DNA from 3 places in the Caloranaerobacter longqiensis genome. Region 2 is predicted to be linked to each of the others. Evidence: riboswitches for the same ligand, from Rfam matches in the RefSeq annotation. Region 2 holds a riboswitch; each other region holds the start of a gene.
The links. Region 2 has a riboswitch for cobalamin ahead of cobT (nicotinate-nucleotide--dimethylbenzimidazole phosphoribosyltransferase). Riboswitches for the same ligand answer to the same signal wherever they lie in the genome.
Positions count from the first base shown of each region.

Region 1 (3,491 bases), on a different contig from region 2:
TTGCGTATCTTATTTGAATTTTAAAAAAAAGAGGCATCTAATATAGATACCTCATTTACTTATCCTTTTTCACTGCAACATATATATTAAAAATTAAACCAATAATCAATATATACATAACAAAATCATTAATATAATATTGAGAATACCCAATTATTTTTGTCCCAAAGAGATTCACTGCCATATCTTTTAGCTTTTCACTCTCTAAAACTAATCCAATACTATAATTCAACCTGCTTACATAAAATATTTTTAATAGGATAACAGCAATAAATAAAACCGCATTAACTATTGAAACTCTCTTTAACACTATCTTTCCCACTCCTAAATATCCAAAACTTTTTCAACTCGTCCAAATTTACATCCATTATATAACAAACTTTTGAGGGTATCAATACCATTTATGTTATCATTTTTCGAATCCTTCTTCAAATTTCATTATATTATGCCATATTAATGTAATATATGTTTCAAAAAAGTAGCATGTTATTATATAATTAATTAAAAAATAGTTTTCACATAGTCTATCATGCCTTCGTTTTATAATTTAATTACTTTTTAACAAATCAAACAACATAAAATTTAAAGGTGATTGCATGCTATGTTAGGTATAAAATTTATAGATAGAAACTTAATACTAACTATAATAGCCTTAATTCCAGTATTTGATATGATATATGGTATAATAAATGCAAAAAAAATAATGCTAACTCTTAGAGAAGAAGTCAAAAATGAGCATAGAGAGGAATATGAAGAATATATTAGAAATTTTATACATCTAATATCTACTATTTCTTTTATTATAATAGATAATACAGTTTTAAGACTATTAATTGCTATTGTTTACTTATTGATAGGATTTATATATGCTGTTGTATACTTTAAAATTAGTGAAAAGAAAAATGAAAAAATCCTTTTTGTGATTTTAGCAACTATCTATTTAGGAATATTTTTAGTCGCAATAGTATAAACATTCAGCAGGAAATAAGGAGACAATTCTCCTGTTTCCTTTTAGATACACTAGAACCATCCCCCTGTATCCTTCTGTTCCCTTGTTTCCTTTGAAATTCATTAAATTTATATAATATAAAATATATTTAAAATCATATCTTTTTATGATATGATAGGTTATGTAAAATAGAATATAGGAGAAAAAATAGGTTTTTATATTAAAAGGGAAATCGGTGCAAATCCGATACAGCCACCGCTACTGTGAGTGGTTACGAAATCAATATATAAGCCACTGGGTTGACTGGGAAAGCATTGAGAGTAGGATAATCCACGAGTCAGGAGACCTGCCTATTTTTTTTTACGAGAAGTAAACCTTCGGTGGGAAGGGGTACTTTTATTTGTTATGTTTAAAATAGCAAAATAAAGCCCATACCTTAAAGAAGGTTATGGGCTTTTTTCATATTAACTTCATAAAAATCAAGGTGATACTATGGCAGAAAACAAAATCGTAAACAAAAATGTAATATTAATCTTATTTTATTATTTTAACTATAATAAGTTTTTTTATAAGCGTAGGCAATGGAGCAGTAAAAATTTCACCTATATTTATTAAGAAGAAAAGAAGGTGTTAGATGATTGGAATTAGAGCTGAAGGACTTTGTGTTAACTATGGAAAGAAAGAAATATTAAAAGAAGTCAATTTAAAAGTTAATGACGGGGAACTAGTTTCAATAATAAGACCTAATAGTTCGGGAAAATCAACTCTTCTTAAAGCATTATCAAGATGTTTAAAACCATCTAAAGGTAATATATATTTGGACAATGAAGATATTTATTCTATTAATACTAAAAAAATAGCCCAAAAGCTAGCAATTTTACCTCAAATTAAAAATATTTCAGCAGATGTAACAGTAGAAAATCTCGTATCATATGGCAGATATCCGCATCTTGGCTTTAGAAAAAGACTTCTCAAAGAGGACAAAGAGATAGTAGACTGGGCTATAGAAAAAACTGGGCTTCAAAAATTAAGAAAAAGATTTGTACCAAGATAAAAGAGATGTAATTTGAAAACTTAATATGTATCTTAATGGAAAAAATAATTCAAGAAGATCCTGATTTTATTTTTGTTCAAACTATGGGCAGTGATAAAGAAAAGATATTTAAAAAATTAAAAAGCGATGTAGAATCTAATCCAGCTTGGGCATCATTAACAGCCGTAAAAAATAATAGATACATAATCCTTCCAAAAGATTTATATCTATACAAACCTAATGATAGATATGCAGAAGCATATGAAAAATTAGCGAAAATTCTTTACCCTGAAGTATTTAACAAAGAACAAAATCTTCATTTTAAATAAATTAAGGCAAATTTTGTTGAAATCCATTACGGAAATTATATTCAAAATTATCTATAATTTAATAAGGAATACAATTTCCTATGGATTATAAAAAATTTCAGCTGCACAAAGCTAAATTTCAATTTTAAAAATTGAAACTTAGCTTTATTTTATTCATATTTGCAAACATTTTGGATACAACAGAACCATCACTTTGTTTCTTTCCCTTTGTTTTCAACTTCCCTTTTTTTCAATTTAAACTATTTTATTGTTTGCTATCTCTTTTTTTCATGCTATATATTTTTTATTAAGTAAAATACTAATAATGAATGGATTTTAAATGATAGTCGATAGTTAATAGATTAATAACTACCAACCAAAAATCAGATGTTTTGGTAAAATTAAGTATTTAATAGCGAATTACGAAAAGCCAATAAATCTAAATCGGAGGTATTGCCATGGCAAATTTTAATTCTAAGCTAGATTATAGAACTCTCTCATTAATCGAAGAACAATTAAGACAAGAAAAACTACTATATAAAAAATACTTAAATTATGCAGAAATGTGTTATGATAGCGAGCTTAAAAACTTATGCTACAACGCTAGTAAGAGACATAAGAAAAATTATAAGAAAGTACTTAGCTATTTAGTTGATAGCCGATAAAAAAATTTAAAATATAAAATTAGTCGATGGTCAACAGTCAGTAGATTAGCTGGATATCGTATAAAATTAGGTACTAGTTACTTGATACTAGAATTAGAAAACAAAGCAAGAAAAAATTAGGTACTAGGTACTAAGCACATAATATTTAAAATTTAGAATTTAAAATTTAAAATTTAAAATTCATATGGTCAGGAGGCATACCTCATGTATATTATTAACAATTTATCAGAAAAAGAAATATTAAATGACTTAGTATTGTCGGAAAAGGAATTAGCAATTTCTTATAATAATACAATTGTTGAATCAACTTGCCCATTTTTAAGGAAAATACTATCTGAATGTCTAAACGATATTCAAGATATTCAATATACAATATATAATATAATGGATGAAAGAGGATGGAATAGAAGCCGTCTAGTAAATAAATCAGATTTACTTAATACAGTAGAAAAATTTCAATCTATACAATAAATAAAAACCTCCGGTTTTTTACCGGAGGTTTTTTATTACATCATTGGCATTCCGCCACCCATTCC
Region 1 is NZ_JBFWFX010000012.1:3,574-7,064, reverse strand. It holds gene AB4Y15_RS09975 (hypothetical protein) at 56-322, opposite strand; gene AB4Y15_RS09970 (hypothetical protein) at 602-970, shown strand; cobalamin riboswitch at 1,142-1,317, shown strand; gene AB4Y15_RS09965 (ABC transporter ATP-binding protein) at 1,584-2,003, shown strand; gene AB4Y15_RS09960 (ABC transporter substrate-binding protein) at 2,039-2,311, shown strand; gene AB4Y15_RS09955 (hypothetical protein) at 2,749-2,955, shown strand; gene AB4Y15_RS09950 (spore coat protein) at 3,160-3,426, shown strand.
Region 1: another riboswitch for cobalamin. It lies ahead of AB4Y15_RS09965 (ABC transporter ATP-binding protein); the one in region 2 lies ahead of cobT (nicotinate-nucleotide--dimethylbenzimidazole phosphoribosyltransferase).

Region 2 (10,122 bases):
AAATAAAGCATAGTTTCTAACTTTAAAAAGTGTTAGAAACTATGCTCATCTATATTTTATTTAAAATCTATATCTAGAAGATAATATTAGTAACACAAAATAGTTCTACTACATCCTGATAGAAATAAAAAGGAAACAAAAAACCGTCCCCTTGTATCTTTATACTGGTATCCCGGCTTCAGCGAACGTAATCATTTCATTATTCATATACGTAGCTGCCTCAATTAAATTTAAAGCAAGTACTGCCCCCGTTCCTTCTCCAAGTCTCATATCCATGTAAAGCATTGGTTTTAGTCCAAGAAACTCTGCTGCATATACTGCTCCCTTTTCCTTCGATGCATGGGAAGGTATAAGAAAATTTTTAGTTTTAGGCTCTATAGTACATGCTATAAGAGCAGCTGCCAGAGAAATAAATCCATCTATCACTACCGGCACCCTATTAGCTGCTCCCGCAAGCATCACTCCAGCCATTCCGCCTATTTCAAGCCCTCCAACTTTAGCAAGAACATCTATCCCATCCTTCGGATTAGGATTATTTATTTCTATAGCTCTCTTCACTACTCCAGCTTTATATTCAAGTCTTTCTACTGGAAAATTAGCTCCTATTCCCGTTACTTCAAAAGGATCATATCCACATATAACCGAAACAATCGCCGCACTTGGAGTGGTATTACATATTCCCATTTCTCCAGTTGCCAAAATATTTTTTCCTTTTTTAATCTGTTCTTCAGCAACTTGTATTCCAACTTCTAAAGATTTTATGGCTTCCTCTCTACTCATAGCAGGCCCTTTAGCCATATTATCTGTTCCATACTTTACTTTCCTACTTATTATTCCAATCTCATCTATATCTACCTTCACACCTATATCTACAGGTACTACATCAGCTCTAGCTTGTTTCGCTAATGCACAAACTCCTGTTACCCCTCTTGCCATATTTCTAGTTTGAATTTCTGTTACTTCCTGCGGAAATACTACAACTCCTTCTTCAAAAACGCCGTGGTCTGCTGCCATAACTATAACCACTTTTTTATCTACCTTTGGATAAAGTTCCCCCGTTATTCCTGCAAGCTGAATGACTATCTCCTCCAATCTTCCTAAACTCCCGGGCGGTTTAATAAGATTATCCACCCTTTCTTTTGCCTTTGCCATAGCTTCCTTATCGAGTTCTCCAATTTTACTAATAGTTTGTTTTAATAAATCCATATTTTGTCCCCCTTCTTTTCTATATTTATTTTCTTATAACTAAAAAAGTTCATAGTTTATTTGTGCATGACAAACAAACCATGAACTTTACCATCATCCATGAGTTTTATGTAAATTATAGGCAGGTCTCCTGGCTCAGGTTCAACACCTTTAAACGCCTTCCCAGATTAATATCCAGTGGCATCATGTTTAAAGGCTCACCTTCACAGTGGCGGGTCCGCTGGAGATTTCCACTCCATTCCCTATTCTCCCTAAACGGGCACCTATAATTTTTATATTAATTTGTATACTAAAAGGATATATTCTATGTATTTCAAAAAATTCCTGCTAAATACTAATAAATTTTTCTATTTTTATCTATTCTACTTTAGATTTATGTCCCTAAAGAGGATTTTTGTTTTTTTATGTAGAAATAAATGGGTATATATTTTATATATTAAACGGTTTACAATTGGACAAACAACACAACAGAGTTAGGAGGAGTGGGAATGAAAATACATTTTTATGGAGCTGCTGAAATTGTAACAGGTTCTAATCACTTAATTACAACAGATAAATACAAAATTTTAATCGACTGTGGTATGTTCCAAGGTAGTGAAGAACTAGAAAAACTAAATTACAAGGATTTTGAATATAATCCTTCTGAAATTGATTTTGTTTTGCTTAGTCATGCTCATATAGACCATAGTGGTAGAATTCCAAAATTAGTAAAGGAAGGCTTTAAAGGTAAAATAATTTGTACAAAAGCTACTTATGATTTATGTAAAATCATGCTATTAGATAGTGGTCATATACAAGAATCAGATACAAAATGGCTTAACAGGAAACGTATACGTGCCGGTAAAGCTCCTATTAACCCTCTATATACGGTAGAAGATGCTAATATAAGTTTAAACTACTTTAAACCTGTTTTATATAATCAAAAAATTAATCTAAACGAAAATATCCAAGTCAGATTTAGAGATGCTGGTCATCTGCTTGGTTCTTCAATAATAGAATTATGGATTACAGAAAAAAACAAAACAGTGAAAATAGTTTATTCTGGCGACTTAGGAATGAAAAACAAACCTATACTAAGAGACCCAGAACTTATAGAAGAAGCAGACTATTTAATTATAGAATCAACATATGGCGATAGATTACATGAAAGCGTTGCTGAAAGGACTAATAAATTAATAGAAATAATAGATAAAACCGTATCTAGAGGCGGTACAGTTATTATACCTTCGTTTGCTGTAGGAAGAACTCAAGAATTAATCTATGAATTAAACAATTATTATGAGAATTTAGACATCATGGAAACATATAAAAAAATACCTATCTATGTTGACAGTCCAATGGCAGTTTCAGCTACTCAAGTTTTTAAAGACAATCCATATTGTTTTGATGATGAAACCAAAAAACTCATACTAAGCGGAGATAATCCGTTTGAATTTGAAAATCTTTATTTTATTAACGACCAAAAAGAATCTATGAGACTAAACGAATATAATTATCCAAAAGTCATTATTTCAGCTAGTGGAATGTGTACTGCTGGTAGAATTAGGCATCATCTTAAGCATAATCTTTGGAAAAAAGAAAATAGTGTTATATTTGTAGGTTATCAAGCAGAAGGTACTTTAGGCAGAATGCTCAAAGATGGTGCAAAAAAAGTCAAAATATTAGGAGAAGAAATAAGCGTTTTAGCAGAAATATATAGTATTGAAGGTTTCTCTGGCCACGCTGATCAAAAAGGTCTAATGGATTGGTTAAAAGGTTTCAAAAAATTCCCCGAAAAAGTCTTTGTAGTTCACGGTGAAGAGCAATCAGCCAAAAAATTAGCAGAATTAATTAAAGAAACCTACAAAGTCGATACTATCATACCAAATATGGGATATATTTATGAATTTAAAGACAATGAAGCAAAAGTTTATCATGGTGAAATATTAGAACCTCTTAAAAAGAAAGAAAACATTAAAAAAGAACTACAAGAAGTATATAATCAGTTTGAAGTTTTAATTGCTAATACTGAAAAAATTATTGATGAAGAGATATTGAAAAAAGATTATGATAAATTGAAAAATAAACTTATAGAATTACAGCAGAAATTACTAGATATCAGTATTCTTTTAGGAGATTAATATGTATGTTTATATTCAAACTATGTTTAAAAAAATAGTTTTTTGATAATATTATGATAAAATTAAAAAAATATATATGGAGGGATAATATGTCAAAAATAATTTTAGGTCTGCAAATTGACAATCGTTTCGAGGAAGTATCTGAAGTACAAAAAATATTGACTGATTACGGATGTATTATTAAAACTAGATTAGGTCTACATCAACAAGCAGAAGATAATAATAACTGTACAGAAAAAGGATTAATACTACTTGAATTAATTAATAATTGTGGTGATAAATGTAATGAATTAGAAGAAAAATTAAGTGCGATAAATGGCGTTGTAGTTAGAAAAATGGATTTCTCTTATTAATCTTATATCAATCAAACCTTCTATTAGTCAAGCTAATAGAAGGTTTTTTCTTTTTGTGATTCAAATCACTGAATTATTTTTAAATTTTGGGTATATTATAATTAAAGAAAGACAATAGGATGGTTAGTTATGGATAATCAAATGTTTTGTTATCAATGTGAACAAACAGCAGGTGGAAAAGGTTGTGTTAAAATAGGTGTTTGTGGAAAAGACCCAGAAGTTGCAGCTCTACAAGACTTACTTATTTACTTACTAAAAGGAATAGGTTTTTATGGGCAGAAAGCATTAGAAAAAGGCAAAAAAATTGATGAAGAAATTCATAAGTTTGTTATGGATGCAATGTTTGCTACTTTAACTAATGTTAACTTTGATGCCGAAAGATTTGTTGAATATATTAAGAAAGCTGCTGAAGTAAAAGAAAATCTTAAAGAATTAGCTGGAGATATTGAAGGACCTATTCCAGACGCTGCAAGTTACAAAGTACCTTCAACAAAAGAAGAAATGATAAATGATGCAAAAAAAGTTGGAATAATGGCTGATGAAGACTTAGATCAAGATATTCGTTCACTTAGAGAACTACTTATTTATGGTTTAAAAGGAATGGCTGCATATGCACACCATGCTTATGTTTTAGGTAAAACTGATGAGACTGTAAATAATTTCTTCTATAAAGGACTAGCTGCTACTTTAAATGATAATTTAACTATAGATGATTTATTTAATCTAAATATGGAATTAGGTCAAGTTAACTTCAAGTGTATGGAATTATTAGATAGTGCTAATACTGGTGCCTATGGTAATCCTGAACCAACTGAAGTATTAATAACTAAGAAAAAAGGACCTTTCATAATAGTTTCTGGTCACGACTTAAAAGATTTAAAAGAACTTCTTGAGCAAACAGAAGGTAAAGGTATAAATATTTATACTCACGGAGAAATGTTACCAGCTCATGCATATCCTGAACTTAAAAAATATCCGCATTTAGTTGGTAACTACGGTGGTGCATGGCAAGACCAACAAAAAGAATTCGATAACATACCTGGTGCAATATTAATGACAACAAACTGTTTACAAAAACCTAGAGACAGCTATAAAGACAGAATTTTTACTACTAGCATAGTAGGTTGGCCAGATGTAGCTCATATAGAAGAAGTAAATGGTAAAAAAGATTTTACACCTTTAATAGAAAAAGCTTTAGAGCTTGGTGGTTGGCAAGAAGACGAAGAAGAAAAGAAAATTTTAGTAGGATTTGGACATAATACGGTATTAAGCCTATCTGATAAAATTATTGAGGCTGTAAAAAAAGGTGATATCAGACACTTCTTCTTAATAGGTGGATGTGATGGTGCTAGACCAGGAAGAAATTATTATACTGAATTTGCTGAAAAAACACCAAAGGATACAATAATTTTAACATTAGCTTGTGGAAAATATAGATTTAATAAAAAAGACTTTGGTAAAATTGGAGAATTCCCAAGATTATTGGATGTAGGTCAATGTAATGACGCTTATTCAGCTATAAAAATAGCAGTTGCTCTTGCAGATGCTTTTGAATGTGATGTAAATGAACTACCTCTATCAATGATACTATCATGGTATGAGCAAAAAGCAGTATGTATTCTTCTTACATTATTATCATTAAATATCAAAAATATTTATCTTGGACCAACTTTACCAGCATTCATTTCACCAAACGTATTACAAGTATTAGTTGATAAGTTCAATATAAAACCTATTTCAAATGCAGAAGCTGATATGAAAGAAATATTAGGCTAAATAAAAAGGCTATCTCTATCGAGATAGCCTTTTTATTTAGAAGTTATAGTTTTAATTGGTAAAAAAATATCAAATTTTGTACCAGTTCCTGGTTTGCTAGAAACTTCAATATATCCATCATGTTCATCAATAATTCTATGAGTTATAGCTAATCCAAGCCCAGTTCCAGTATCTTTAGTTGTATAAAATGGTTCAAATATTTTTTCAAGTTCATTTCTTTGTATACCTGTGCCATTATCTTCAAATGACACCTTAACCCAACCATCTTTTATATTTAAACTTATGTTTAAATAACCTCCTTCAGGCATTGCTTGCACAGAATTGAATATAACATTTATAAAAGCTTGTTTTATTTTTTCTGAATCTATTAATATTTCTATGTCTACTTCAGACGTATAAATAATTTTAACATCATGTTGTTGAGCATACTTTTTAGTAAGCATAATTACTTCTTTTATAAGTTTATCTATGCTTTGGTTTTTAATCTGATTTACATTAGGTTTAGCAAAATCCAACAATCCTTTAATTACCATATTAGCTCTATCTACTTCATGAACTATAATTTCAAGCCCCTCTTTTATTTCAGCATCTTCTATATCTTTAATTACAGTCTGAGATATAGTCTTTATAATCCCTAATGGATTCCTTATTTCATGAGCAATACCAGACGCAAGTTGTCCAACTGCTGATAGTTTTTCTGCTCTTCTCACTTGATTTTCCAATTTCCTAATCTCCGAGATGTCCTCAAGTACAATAACAACTCCCTCTATTTTATTTAGAATATTATGCAATGGATAAGCAAATAATTTTACATAAATATTAGTTTTATCTTTTGAATTACACTTAGTAACGATATTCACTTTTTTATCAAAAGCCAGTACATCTTTTAGTATTTTTTCAATTTTATCATACTCTGTAAATAGAATATCTAATCCTTTCCCTATACATGTTTCATCTAAATCTAACAATTTTCTTCCTTCTTTATTTATCAATTGTATTTTTAAATCTTTATCAACTGCTATAAGAACATTAGTTATACTATCTAATATATTTTGAGTAAAATTTTCAAGATCGGTCAATTTTCTAATTTGTATCTCCAATATCTTTTTCTTTTTAAAATCTGCTTCAACTAAAAATCCAGTAACCGTGCCTATAAAAACAAACATAATTATTTCTAAAAAATGATTTAAAATAGACATATTTATTTTCTCTAATGATAATATCTCTGGAAAGATTAAAGGCGTAACATATAAAATAGAAACTATTACTGATGTAAATAGACCTCCCTTTAATCTGAATTTAAATGAAGAAATTATTATAGGAATATAAAACAATCTCCTGTGAAAATCGTGTATATCCCATCTAGCTGGTATAATTGAATAGTGAAGCATTGTTATAATCACAATACTTATACTAATAAAAATAATATCCATTATTTCTTTTTTATTAAATCTCTTCATTTTAATTCTCCTTTAATAGAACAAAATCTTCGATTTAAAATAAATTATAAAGATGATTTTACCTATATCTATAAACGGAATTTATATTCAAAATTATTCACAATTTAACAAGGTATATAACGACTCTGGCATGTAAGCATGCCAGACAAAGTTTCAATAAAATCAACATTAATTTTTTTATTAAATATAAGATTTTATTATAATTCCCTATGGATTATAAAAAATATCTCTAATAGTTATTATAATACATAAACTTTATAATTCCCTAACAAAATAAAAAGGACAGACTTATAATCTATCCTCAAACTGTTAATAAACTTTATAATTAAAATTATAGAAATAAAAGCAAATGCACGGCAAAAATTTAGTATAAAAACTAAACCAAACTTTAAATTTCGTAAACTTTACTTGAAATCTAACCCAAACTATTTAACCAAACTTTTGAAATTTACCTCTTCTTTGGTCCAAATAAAAACTCTTTCCTCTGCACCTGCTACATCTGTCATAATAATTTTTAAATACTCTGTATTATTGTCAATTAGACTTTGTCCGTTAACTTTACTAGGAACAATTAATTTACCAAAAACATGATGTCCTTCAGGTATACCTACAGGAAGCCACTCTATATTTTCACTAACTTCTAGCCCTTTATCATTTTTTAATACTATTTTCTGTTCTAAGTTATTTTCAGAAATATTATAAGTATGAGTATTTAAAAATACATCAAATACCAGATTTTCTTTTAAATTTTCATTATCTAAAAATAAATTTAGAAAAACAACATCTACATAAACATCATTCTGAAAATCAGTTCTAATATATTTTATATTTTCATCAGAGTATATTTCTTCATAATAACTATTTTCAGATATTTGCTCCTCATCTATTATTTGATCCTCTACTTGAGTATAATCTGCTTTATCGTTATTATTTATATCTTCTATATAAATATTTTCTTCATCAATTTCTATATCAGTTTCTTGATTGTCTTGTTCTGTTATTTCTTGATTATCTTCTTTTATCACTTCATTATATTCATCTTTATCCGTTTTATCCTGATATTTTTTATCTAATATATTAATTGAACTTTCATCAGAAGTTTTTTCTTCATTTTCCATATCTAAATCTTCTACTTCGCTGTTCTTATCTATGTTCTTATCTATGTTTTTATCATTATACTCTTTATTATCGTCTAATTTCTTATCCTGTTGAATAAGTGTCTGTTCGACTTTCTCAATTTTTGTTCGAGAAGTCTCATTATTTGTTCTACTGGAAGATTTCTTATCTATATAAATAAACGAAGATGCAATAATTATTATTGTAATTATTATACTTAGTGCCCTTGCCATGTCTACCTCCCATACTAACCATTATTTTCATATAATTTATAATATTCTACTATTAATTGATCTAATCCAACACTTAATTTATATATGATTTCATAATCTTCTTGATTTTTAATAGCTTTATTTAGTTTTTCTCTTAATATAGATATTCTATATATTAAATACACAATATCCATCTCCACTTTTACGCCATATCTTATAGAATAAAATTTTCTTTTAATGTGATTTTATTCACCGATTTTATAAAAGTGTTGCATATAACACAAGTACTGTATTATTTAGTATTACAAAATTATTTCATTCTAATAAACTTTTCTTCACACTCTCTACTACAGAAATAATATGTGCGGCCATTAATAGTTCTTCTTATTGAGTCAGTTTTACTAACATACATACCACATACAGGGTCTTTAGCTGTTTCTAATGAATTCATATGATTTTCTTTATGCATAGTATGACCATTACTTTTATGTTGCATATGTCTTTCATGAGAATGTCCTCCACAACAACCTCCACCCATTCTCATCATATAAATCATTAATACTACAAATCCTATAGCTAATAATATATTCATAACTAATTCCTCCTTTAATTTTATATTCAAATAATATTGCAATTTATATGCCAGTTTTATAATTTCTAATTTAAAATAATAAAATTTATATCTGAAGATTGTTAACAAAACCCCTGCAAATATTTAATATATGCAGGGATTTTGTCAACAATTTAAGAGCTCCTGTAAAAGGAGCTCTATATTACTCTATTGATACAGCTTCATAACCTGCTTCTTCAACTGCTTTTATTAATTTAGAGTCATCCACTTCATGTGCTAACTCTACTACTGCTTTTTTCTCTGCAACATCAACATTAGCAGCTTTAACTCCGCATACACTTTCTAGTTCTTTCTTTACACGACCTGCACAATGCCCACAAGTCATCCCTTCAATAACAATTGTTTTCTTCATATTAACCCCTCCTAAATTTTTATTTATTTTTAGCTGGCTTAAAGCCTTTCAATCTTAAAGCATTTGATAATACTGAAACTGAACTAAGCGACATAGCAGCTGCTGCAAACATTGGATTTAATTTGGGTCCTCCAAATATATATAGCAATCCTGCTGCTATTGGTATACCTGCTGCATTATATGCAAACGCCCAAAATAAATTTTGTTTTATATTTCTTATTGTAGCTTTACTTAACTGAATAGCTGTAACTACATCCATAAGGTCACTCTTCATTAACACTATGTCTGCTGATTCCATAGCAACATCTGTACCAGAACCTATAGCAATACCGACATCAGCTTGTGCTAATGCAGGAGCGTCATTTATCCCATCTCCAACCATCGCAACTTTTTTACCTTTTTCTTGAAGCTTCTTAACTTCATTGGCCTTATCTTGTGGTAAAACCTCGGCCAAAACTATATCTATTCCTACTTGTTTAGCAATAGCTTCAGCTGTTCTTTTATTATCACCAGTAATCATCGCTACTTCTATTCCCATACTATGAAGTCTCTTAATAGCTTCTAAACTACTTTCCTTAACAACATCTGCTACTGCTATAATTCCAACTAGCTTATTATTAATAGCAACAAACATTGGCGTCTTACCTTCATTTGCAAGTCTATCAGATTCTTCTTGAAGCGTTATTTCAATATTTCTATCATTCATTAGTTTTTTATTTCCTAAAAGTATATCTTTACCTTCTATCATAACTTCTATACCATGTCCTGGGATAGCTTGGAATTTTTCTATTCTTTTTAATTGCAATTCTTTTTCCTCTGCTTTTTTTACAATTGCTTCTCCTAGTGGATGTTCAGAGCCTTTTTCTGCAGATGCAGCAATTACTAATAGCTCATCT
Region 2 is NZ_JBFWFX010000010.1:74,660-84,781, reverse strand. It holds gene cobT (nicotinate-nucleotide--dimethylbenzimidazole phosphoribosyltransferase) at 160-1,206, opposite strand; cobalamin riboswitch at 1,310-1,488, opposite strand; gene AB4Y15_RS09545 (MBL fold metallo-hydrolase RNA specificity domain-containing protein) at 1,695-3,326, shown strand; gene AB4Y15_RS09540 (CPF_0552 family protein) at 3,416-3,679, shown strand; gene hcp (hydroxylamine reductase) at 3,809-5,455, shown strand; gene AB4Y15_RS09530 (two-component system sensor histidine kinase NtrB) at 5,488-6,915, opposite strand; gene AB4Y15_RS09525 (hypothetical protein) at 7,341-8,264, opposite strand; gene AB4Y15_RS09520 (Spo0E family sporulation regulatory protein-aspartic acid phosphatase) at 8,279-8,437, opposite strand; gene AB4Y15_RS09515 (YHS domain-containing protein) at 8,554-8,835, opposite strand; gene AB4Y15_RS09510 (heavy-metal-associated domain-containing protein) at 9,017-9,226, opposite strand; gene AB4Y15_RS09505 (heavy metal translocating P-type ATPase) at 9,246-10,122, opposite strand, start outside.

Region 3 (10,122 bases), on a different contig from region 2:
TATAATCTATAACCTTTGATTTGAATTTTTTGTCTTTTATTCTCATTTTGTATGTTCTTATATTTTCATCTGCTGATTTACTCATCTCCCTTTAACTCCCTCTATAATCTTCCTTAACTACTTTTTGAATTTATAATTGTTTTAAAGTTTTTATAAGTTTTTATAAATATTTTGTAACTGTTAATTATCCTCCATAAATCTTATATTAATTCTATTATTTTAAATAATTCATCCTTATTTTTAGGTATACCATATTTATTTTTTATTTCTGGGTATTTATCTCTTAATTTTTCATAAAATTCAAGTATTATCGGTTTCTTTACATTCGCTATTTCCATTAATTTATCATTGCTAAATATTTCATATGGTGTACCTTCGCCAAGAATATTACCGTCATATAATACATATATATAATCAGCCCAAGAATAAATATTATCTGGATTATGTGAAGAAATAATAATTGTCTTATTTTCATTATTAAGCTGATTAAGTATTTCAATTATTTCATCAGCAGCTTTTGAATCAACATTAGCTAATGGCTCATCTAAAATTATTACTTCAGGACTCATTGCAAGAATAGATGCTATTGCAACTTTTTTCTTTTCTCCTCCACTAAGAAAATGAGTAGGCCTATGAACTAAATTTTCTATTCCAAGCTTAGTTATTACATAATCTACTCTCCTCTTAACTTCATTAATCGGTATATTTAAATTCATAATACCAAAGGAAATCTCTTCATATACACTTGAAGAAAAAAGTTGAGCATCAGAATCCTGAAAAACTATTCCAACCTTACTTCTTAAATACTTTAGATTTTTTTTATCATATACAACTTCTTTGCCTTCAAAATATATTTTCCCATAATCTGGCTTGTATAGCCCATTCAAATGAAAAAATAAAGTAGTTTTGCCTGCTCCATTTGGACCTAAAATACCTATTTTTTTACCCTTTTCAATATTAATATTTAAACCCTTAAGTGCATAAGTCCCATCAGGATACTTATAGTGTATTTTTTCACAGGAAATTATTATATTCTTCAATATACTTTCCTCCATTAACTTTAATTGTTTAGAAGAATGCTATAACTATAGTAAATGTAAAATATATGGAAATCAAAATCTTATTTTTAAATGAATATTCATATTCCTCTTCTAAAACGTTAATCTCACCATCATATCCCCTTGAAATCATTGAAAGGAACAACATTCTATGAATGTGAAACGATTTTATAAATACATTACTTATAAGTTTACCTAATGAATAATATCCTCTTTTAATACTGCTATATCCTAACCTACAAAGTTGTGAATTTTTTATATTACTCGCGGTATCTAACAAAACAAATATAAACCTATATATTATCATGAATATTTCAACAAAAGTTTTAGGTAACTTCATTCGCCTTAAAACCCATATTATATCGTTAATTGGAGTAGTAAGAGATATAAAATAAAGACAATTTATTGAAGCAAAAACTCTAAAAAATAGATGTATTCCTGTATTTAATCCCTCTTTTCTTAATCCAATATAAAGGGATTTAATTTTTATAAAATAATCTAAAACTTCATAAGTTCTAGAAAAATCGATTGCAATTGCTAAAAAACTAATAATTAAAAATGGAAGTGGAATAAATAAAATTTTAAGATAATATTTTACTGGTATTTTGGCTATTACTAAAATACTAAATGAAAAAGTAATAATCACAAAAATATATAGAAATAATGATTTAGATATAATGCATGTAAATAATGGAAAAAGTCCAAAAAGAACTTTTTCCATAGGATGAATTTTTCTAATATTATTCATATATGAATATTTATCTATCAAAATCATTTAATCTACCATTCTCCTTCTTTTCCCCATGTAGTAACCAAAGAAATAGAAAATAAATCCACTTCCTATAGCTGCTTGAAGAGCAAATAATAAACTTTCTATTTCTCCACTTGGAGGCTCCCAAATACTATTAAACCATGGTTCATAATCCGGATCTAATGTACTTATATATTCTTCAGCTAAACCATCAGCTCCACCAAATTCTGCATCTTTTTTTACTACAAGAGGAATAATAGTAAGTATTATAACAATAAAGATAATTAACAAATTTCTTTTAAACATCATTTCTCCCCCCTTATTGCAGCCAGTTGTTGAAGTTCATCCTTATTATATTGAGTTAGTAAATTGTATACGACTACAGTTAAAAATCCTTCACTTATTGCTAAAGGTATTTGTGTAACTGCAAATATACCTAAAAATTTAGTTACAGAAGCAATAACTCCACCAATTTCAGATGGAAAAGCAACTCCAAGCTGTATTGACGTAACAATATATGTAACTAAATCTCCTATTGCTGCTGCAAGAAAAATACTTAAACTTTTTGATTTTTTACCTTTACTAAATAATTTATATATTCCATATGCAGCTATTGGACCAGCAATTCCCATTGAAAATACATTTGCTCCTAATGTAGTTATTCCCCCATGTGCAAGTAAAAGCGCTTGAAATATCAAGACTATTAGAGCTAGTACACTTGCTATCATAGGCCCAAATAATATAGCACCAAGACCTACTCCGGTAGGATGAGAACAACTTCCTGTAACAGATGGGATTTTTAATGATGAGAGTACGAATACAAAAGCACCGCATAATCCTAACAACATTTTCATATTAATATCATCTTTACATATTTTATTCATTCTCCTTATGCCAATTAATATAAATGGAATTGAAACTATAAACCAAATAATAGTCCATTTAACTGGTAAAAACCCTTCCATTATGTGCATTGCATATACATTATTTGGTGTTAGAAAATATAAAAAGTAAATAGATAAGAATAAAAATATTTTTTTGTTTTTCATATTTTTTCCCCCTTTTTATGTATTTCATATTTTTTAAATAAAAAGTTACATATACCATAATTATTTATGATATATATATTTTGTAAAAAAACAAAACCTTGCAACAGCATGCAAGGTTTTTCGCTAAATAGACATAATAAAAGACACACTAGGGAACACAAGTGCATCTTTTACTATCAATAATAACGCACACACTTCCCTCCGAAGCTGTTGCTAAAGTTTTAAGGCAGGTTTCCTGGCTCGCGCTTCATCCTACTCCCTTGCCTTCCCTGGTTTTACCAAGTGGCATAATAAGGTTTCGTCTTCGCTCACAGTAGCGGGGGCTGCGTCGGATTTTCACCGAACTTCCCTTTTAACTTCTTTAAATAAAGAAGCACCTTAAAACTTCAATATTAAGTTTTTCTTCAATTTCTATTATAAAAATAATAATAGAAATTGTCAATAAAATATAATTTTGCCCCTATTTGTAATATGTATAAGATTATAAGGTTGTAAAAAAAATATTAAAGCTATTCTTATTGATTTTTTCATACTTTAATAATCACTTGCCAATCTTTAAATAATTATCTCAATATCTACATGTCCTAAACTTGCCGCTACATATAAAGGCGTCTGTCCATAATCATCCTGTGCCTCTAAATCCCCACTATTTAAATCGCTCACACTTTAACCCTCCATTTTGTATTTGTAATATTGTAAGTATTCTATCATTCTTTCCTCACTAAGAGCATGGTTAACCTTAACTATACCGTTTTATACTTCAATACGCTAAAGTGGGCTATCTTTTCAATAAGCCCGCTAAAATTATCAAAAACATCTAAAAATTATTTCAATACTAGATACTATCTCTTTTAGTTTTTTATCCTCTATAACATATTCTCCAACTTCTTCAATATCTTCGTATAATTTCTCCGTCTCATAGTTATACTTTTCCATTATTGATATTTTACCTTCTGGATGTGTTATACAATATTCCTTACCCTTATATCTAAACTCTATTTCTCCTCCTCGCTTTAAGTTGTCGTAAAACTCATCTAATGTATTAAATTTATTTTGCATAACATATCTCCTCTTTAGTTATTGTAATTATTCTGATTTAAATTCAATTCTTTCCCACAATTTACGTCCTTTTTCTGTCATTTCAAACCAATAATCCTCAATCTCTTTATTATCATAAGATAATTTAATAAAGTAATCATTGCTACTGCCATTAGGATATGTTATATATATCAATGACTTATCAAGTAATTCATTTAAGCATTTTTTAACCTTTTTTCTACTAAACTCTATATTAAAATAGGATAGCAAGTGTTCAATTTGTTCGATGTTTTCTCCATCATCTGCTAATGTATTCAAAATTTCAAATAAAAGTTTATCCTTCATCATAATTAAGCTTTCCTCTCTTGTCTGCTATTACTTCTAATATACCTTTTATTAATTTTAAACTTACATAAATCTATGTTCATTGTATACAAAACCGCTTTTACATGTCAATACCATTAATGCAACTTTTTACCGACGTTTTTCTGCAATTTTCGTCATATTATGTTAAATCAACCTAAAAAAATAATAGCTCCATATCGAGCTAATCATAATTTTGATATTCATAAAATTATAAAAATGTTCAGCTTTTTGTGTCTAAAATACTCTGTTTTTTATCTAAGATTAGGAAAGTTTAATTGTCTTAAAGCTTCATAAGCTATAATTGCCACAGAATTTGATAAATTCAAAGATCTTGCATGCTCATTATCCAGCATTGGTATTCGCATACATCTATCTATATTCTGTTTAAGCAACTCCTCTGGTAATCCAGCCGTTTCTTTTCCAAACACAAGAAAACACCCATCAAAAAACTTCATGTCTGTATAACTTTTTTTCGCTTTTGTAGTTGCATAAAAAAACTTCTCTTTTCCATATTTTTCTAATAATTCATCAAAACTATCATAATAATGTATATCTAAAATATGCCAATAATCTAATCCTGCTCTTTTTAAATATTTATTATCTAGCGAAAAACCTAATGGCCTAACTAAATGCAATGATGTACCTGTAGCTGCACAGGTTCTAGCAATATTCCCTGTATTTTGTGGAATTTCAGGTTCAACTAAAACAATATTTAAAGCCATAAAAAAACCCCCTTATAAATTTTTATCATCATTATCTTTTAATATAATATTAACCTCTATTGTATCATTTCCTGCTTTAAATGGAATACAGTATATAACTTCATCGCTTACTATATATTTTATATCTTGCCCATATATCAACGCTGGTATAGACAAATCAATTGCAATTCCTGTATTATAAATATCTGAAATAGCATTACAAATTAACATATTATTCATATCACATAATATTTTTACACAAGAAGCATCTAATTCAGCAATAGGAATATCATTTAAAATGCTCGATACAATCTTTTTAGATATTGACTCAGAGAGTTTTATTATAATCTGTCCTTTTAAATTACCAGATAAACCGGTAATTATCCCTATATCATCTTTTAACTCAACCTCTTTTTTTATATAAGGTTCTTCAATTTCCACAAATAATCTTATTGCCTGGGAAAATATTTCTTGCCCTGATTTTATCAAGGCACTTATTATAATATCATCCATATGTCCACTCCTTCAACCTAATTTAATACTATTATTGATTACTATATATAATTTTTATTCTATTTTTTGAATTATAAAATTAGTCGATAGTCAATAAAATAATAACTATTGACTATCGACTATCAACTATTAAAATATTAATTCTTTTAAAGCTTTATATACACCGTCATTATCATTTGTATCCGTAATTATATCAGCCTTCTTTTTTACTTCTTCTTCTGCGTTGCCCATAGCTATACCACAGCCTGCAAATTCTATCATTGATAAATCGTTATAATTATCCCCAATAGCTATCACTTCACTACTTTTAATATTTAATATATTACATAACTTTTCTAGTGCTTTACCTTTAGATACACCTTTATTCATTATATCAAAACTAGCTTTCCATGAACTTACAATTTCGATGTTCTTATTCTTACTAAGTATATTCTTTACATAATTTAATTTATCTGAATCATTATCCATTATAACAAATTTATAAATCTTAGGTTTTCTCTCTTCAAATAATTTCTGGGCATCATCAATTAATTGTATATTAATTCTGTCCCCTGATTTCTGTTTTTTATTCCAATTATAGTATTTTAAAGAATTATAGTTTAATTCTTTTGTATAAAATGTATCATTATCATAAAAATGAAAATACATATTATTGTCTTCTAATACTTTAATTATTTCTCTACAGTCAACAGGATTTATAGGATTTTCATAAAGCACATTATTCCTATGATATTCACAAATATATGCTCCATTACAAGCTATTATTGGAGTTACGATTCCCAATAACTTTGCATAAAATCTTGCAGATGTGAATATTCTGCCGGTTGAGATAACTACTTGTATTCCTTTTTCTGTAGCAATTTTTAATGCATTCTTATTTTTCTCTGAAATTTCATTATTACTATCCAATAAAGTTCCATCCATATCTACTGCTATCAATTTATAATTCATGCATATCCCCTTCTCTATTTTAATTTTTTTAAAAAATCTTATTCACTAATCAAGATAATCATAATCATTATACTAAATTATTTCATAATTTTTTCGATGTTAAAGGTATTAAATATGGACTATTAGTATATAAATTTTCGGTAATAACAACATTTAAATTATACGCCATTTCTATATTTTCATATGTAATTACTTCTTTAGGTTTCCCAATACTAATTATTTCACCTTTATTGAGTAAAATCATTTTACTGCTATATCTAGCCGCTAAATTTATATCATGTATAACAATTACTATAGTCATATTTTTTTCTGTATTTAATTTTTTTAGCAGAGAGAGAATCTCTATCTGATGGTTTATATCTAAATGCGAAGTAGGTTCATCTAAAAGCATAATTTCAGGCTCTTGAGCTAAAGCTCTAGCAATAATTACTCTTTGCCTCTCTCCGCCACTAATTTGGTTAATACTCTTATCTTTTAAATGCAGAGTATCTGTAAGTTTTAGCGAATCTTTTACTATTTGAAAATCTTTATAACTTTCACTTTGAAATCGACCTAAATATGGATTTCTCCCCATAACAACTACGTCAAATACTGAAAAATCATAAGCAATATTCGTATCTTGCGGAACTATAGCTACTTTTTTTGCTAGCTCCTTTGCCTTATATTCTCTTATTTCTTTTCCATCTATTTTAATAGAACCTCTACTCGGTTTATATATAGAAATCATATTCTTTAATAGCGTCGACTTCCCTGAACCATTAGGACCTATTATGCTGACAAATTCTCCTTTTTCTATTTTAAAATTAATATCCCTTAAAACCAAATTATCTCCATAACTAAAATAAAGGGATTCAACTTCAATAGCCATCTCCATCTATTTCACTCCTGAGTAATAAGTCTTTTTATTCTTTAACAAAAGATATAGAAAAAAAGGAGCCCCAAACATAGCTGTAATAATACCTACAGGCACTTCTGTTGGTGATATTATAGTTCTCGCTATAGTGTCTGCAAATATCATAAATATTCCTCCGACTAATGCAGAAGAAGGCAACAAAATCCTATGGTCAGGCCCTATAACAAGTCTTATTATATGCGGTATTATTAAACCAACAAAACCAATAATACCACTTACCGAAACTACCATTGCTGTCATAAAAGCACATATAACTAAAATAGTTAATTTTACTCTTTCTACCTCTATTCCCATACTTCGTGCAGATTCTTCTCCCGTAAGCATAACATTCAAATCCCTTGAAAAGAAATTTAATATTGCTATTGAAAGCAGAACAGGTATTGTAATTGGAATTAATTCGTCCCATCCTTTTGAAGAAAAACTGCCCAAAGTCCAAAATATTATCCTATTCACGTCTTTTGTATGTATAACCATCAGAAAAGACATAATAGCCGTAAAAAGCTGTCCAACGGCTATCCCAGATAATAAAAGCGTATTTATTGGAACCTTGTTCTTTACCTTTGAAATAAAATAAACTATAAAAGTAGAAATCATAGCTCCTAAAAAAGCACCAATCGAAACGCTCGAAAGTTTTAATAAACCAATATTAAATCCCGAAATAATTATTATAGAAGCACCTAAAGCTGCTCCTGATGATATCCCAATAACATATGGATCAGCCATAGGATTTTTAAACATTCCTTGAAAAGCAGCCCCAACACTTGAAAGGGCTGCTCCTACTAATACACCTAATAATACTCTAGGCAATCTAACTTTTAAAATAATGATAAAATGAGATTGTGGTATTTTATCTATGTCTACATAACTGCCAATATAAGGCAATCTTGAAATTACTATCTTAACTGTTTCCGATACACTTATATTAGCAGTACCTATTGTAGCAAATACACAGATACTTATTACCAATACAATAAATAATATTAAAAACACTATACTTCTCTTACATTTAATTTTAGATATAAACTCCATATACATCACTACTCTATCTTATTTAAATGCTTCTGGATGTATTTTTCTTGCTATCAATTCTAATCCATCTACTATTCTAGGTCCTGGTCTTGATATTATATCAGGGTCTAATATATAAACTCTATCATTCTTGATAGCATTTATATTCTCATATCCAGCTCTTGATTTTATACTATCTACCGTTTTGTTCTCTCCATATTTTGGTACCAAATATACATCTGGATTTCTTTCAATAAGCTGTTCTAAATCAAACTGAGGATATTTCCCTTTTGCATCTTTGGCAATGTTTTCTCCACCTGCTAAATTAATAAGCTCATCAATGAAAGAACCTGGACCTGCTGTCATTAACGGTTTATCCTGCAATTCATAAAATACTTTCACTTTTTCTTTCCCTGAAACTTTTGATAACACAAAATCTCTTTTTGCCATCATATCAACTATAGTCATTTTAGCAGCTCTTCGTCTATTAGTTATTTTGCCTAATTCATCAATCAAATTAATTACATCATCTATAGACTCTGGCTCATAACTTAATACTTTAATACCAGCTTCTTTTAATCTCTTATTAACTTCTTCTTTACCCTGTCCATACTGTATTACTAAATCTGGAGCTAGTTCTATTATTTTTTCAACATTTACATTAAAAGAATCTCCAACTTTTTCTTTACTTTTTGCCTCTTCTGGATAATTACAATAATTTGTTACACCTACTACTCTGTTACCTAAACCTATTGCAAATAAGATTTCAGTATGACTAGGTGCTAGAGACACTATTCTTAATGGCTCTTTTTCTATTGTAACTTTATTTCCGAAATCATCTTCTACTTCTATTGGATAAATTGCACCAACTTTATTAGATTCATTTATCTCACTCTTATTATCAATATTTTCTTCTTTCTTTTTAATACAACCCGTAAATGCTCCCATAATTAATATTAAAGATAATAATAAGACTAATACTTTAGTAAATTTACTTTTAATCACTTTATCCCCTCCGTTTATTATCTAATACTCAATTCCTTTCCTCGCTGGTATGCCCTTTTCAAAAGGATGCTTAATCATCTTCATTTCACTAACTAAATCTGCTCTATCAAGTATAGCTTTAGGAACATTCCTTCCTGTTAATATGATTTCCATATTTTCAGGTTTCATGTCTAAAATATGTAGAACTCTATCTATTGAAACTAATTTATTACTTATAACGCCCATAACTTCATCCAAAATAAGAATATCGCAATCATTTTTCCTAATTGTCTCTTCAATAAAATCAAAAGCATAACTAATTTTTTTCTTTAATTCTTCTTTTTCAGCTTCATTCATATTCCAGAAAAACTTTTTTGATTTATCAAATCTATATATTTCAAAATTCCCATTAAACTTTTTCGTACTAAATAATTCTCCGGAATCACGTCCTTTTAAAAACTGTACCATTTTTACTTTGTAACCATATCCAACAGCTCTCAATCCTAGCCCTAATGCCGCTGTAGTTTTCCCCTTACCATCACCTGTATAAACTTGAATTAATCCTTTATCCATTTTCCCTACCCCCTTAAAATCTTGATAAAACATAAAAATATCAACCCTATCAAATGAACAATAGGGTTTTTGAATCCACAATATGATAATATCAAATTGTATTTATTTCTTCAAATTATTTTCTCTATATTTTTAAGATAAAATTCTCTTTATTTACAACCTCATCAGCTTTTTTAACTATACTATTCTCATTACCTTTTAATACCATTATTTTAGT
Region 3 is NZ_JBFWFX010000004.1:25,180-35,301, reverse strand. It holds gene AB4Y15_RS04885 (RNA-guided endonuclease TnpB family protein) at 1-85, opposite strand, end outside; gene AB4Y15_RS04880 (energy-coupling factor ABC transporter ATP-binding protein) at 201-1,040, opposite strand; gene cbiQ (cobalt ECF transporter T component CbiQ) at 1,069-1,806, opposite strand; gene AB4Y15_RS04870 (energy-coupling factor ABC transporter substrate-binding protein) at 1,834-2,115, opposite strand; gene AB4Y15_RS04865 (energy-coupling factor ABC transporter permease) at 2,115-2,858, opposite strand; cobalamin riboswitch at 3,067-3,254, opposite strand; gene AB4Y15_RS04860 (hypothetical protein) at 3,666-3,917, opposite strand; gene AB4Y15_RS04855 (hypothetical protein) at 3,945-4,241, opposite strand; gene trmL (tRNA (uridine(34)/cytosine(34)/5-carboxymethylaminomethyluridine(34)-2'-O)-methyltransferase TrmL) at 4,514-4,984, opposite strand; gene AB4Y15_RS04845 (chemotaxis protein CheX) at 4,997-5,476, opposite strand; gene AB4Y15_RS04840 (Cof-type HAD-IIB family hydrolase) at 5,606-6,427, opposite strand; gene AB4Y15_RS04835 (heme ABC transporter ATP-binding protein) at 6,510-7,301, opposite strand; gene AB4Y15_RS04830 (FecCD family ABC transporter permease) at 7,302-8,369, opposite strand; gene AB4Y15_RS04825 (ABC transporter substrate-binding protein) at 8,388-9,353, opposite strand; gene AB4Y15_RS04820 (cob(I)yrinic acid a,c-diamide adenosyltransferase) at 9,375-9,905, opposite strand; gene AB4Y15_RS04815 (lipase family alpha/beta hydrolase) at 10,030-10,122, opposite strand, start outside.
Region 3: another riboswitch for cobalamin. It lies ahead of AB4Y15_RS04865 (energy-coupling factor ABC transporter permease); the one in region 2 lies ahead of cobT (nicotinate-nucleotide--dimethylbenzimidazole phosphoribosyltransferase).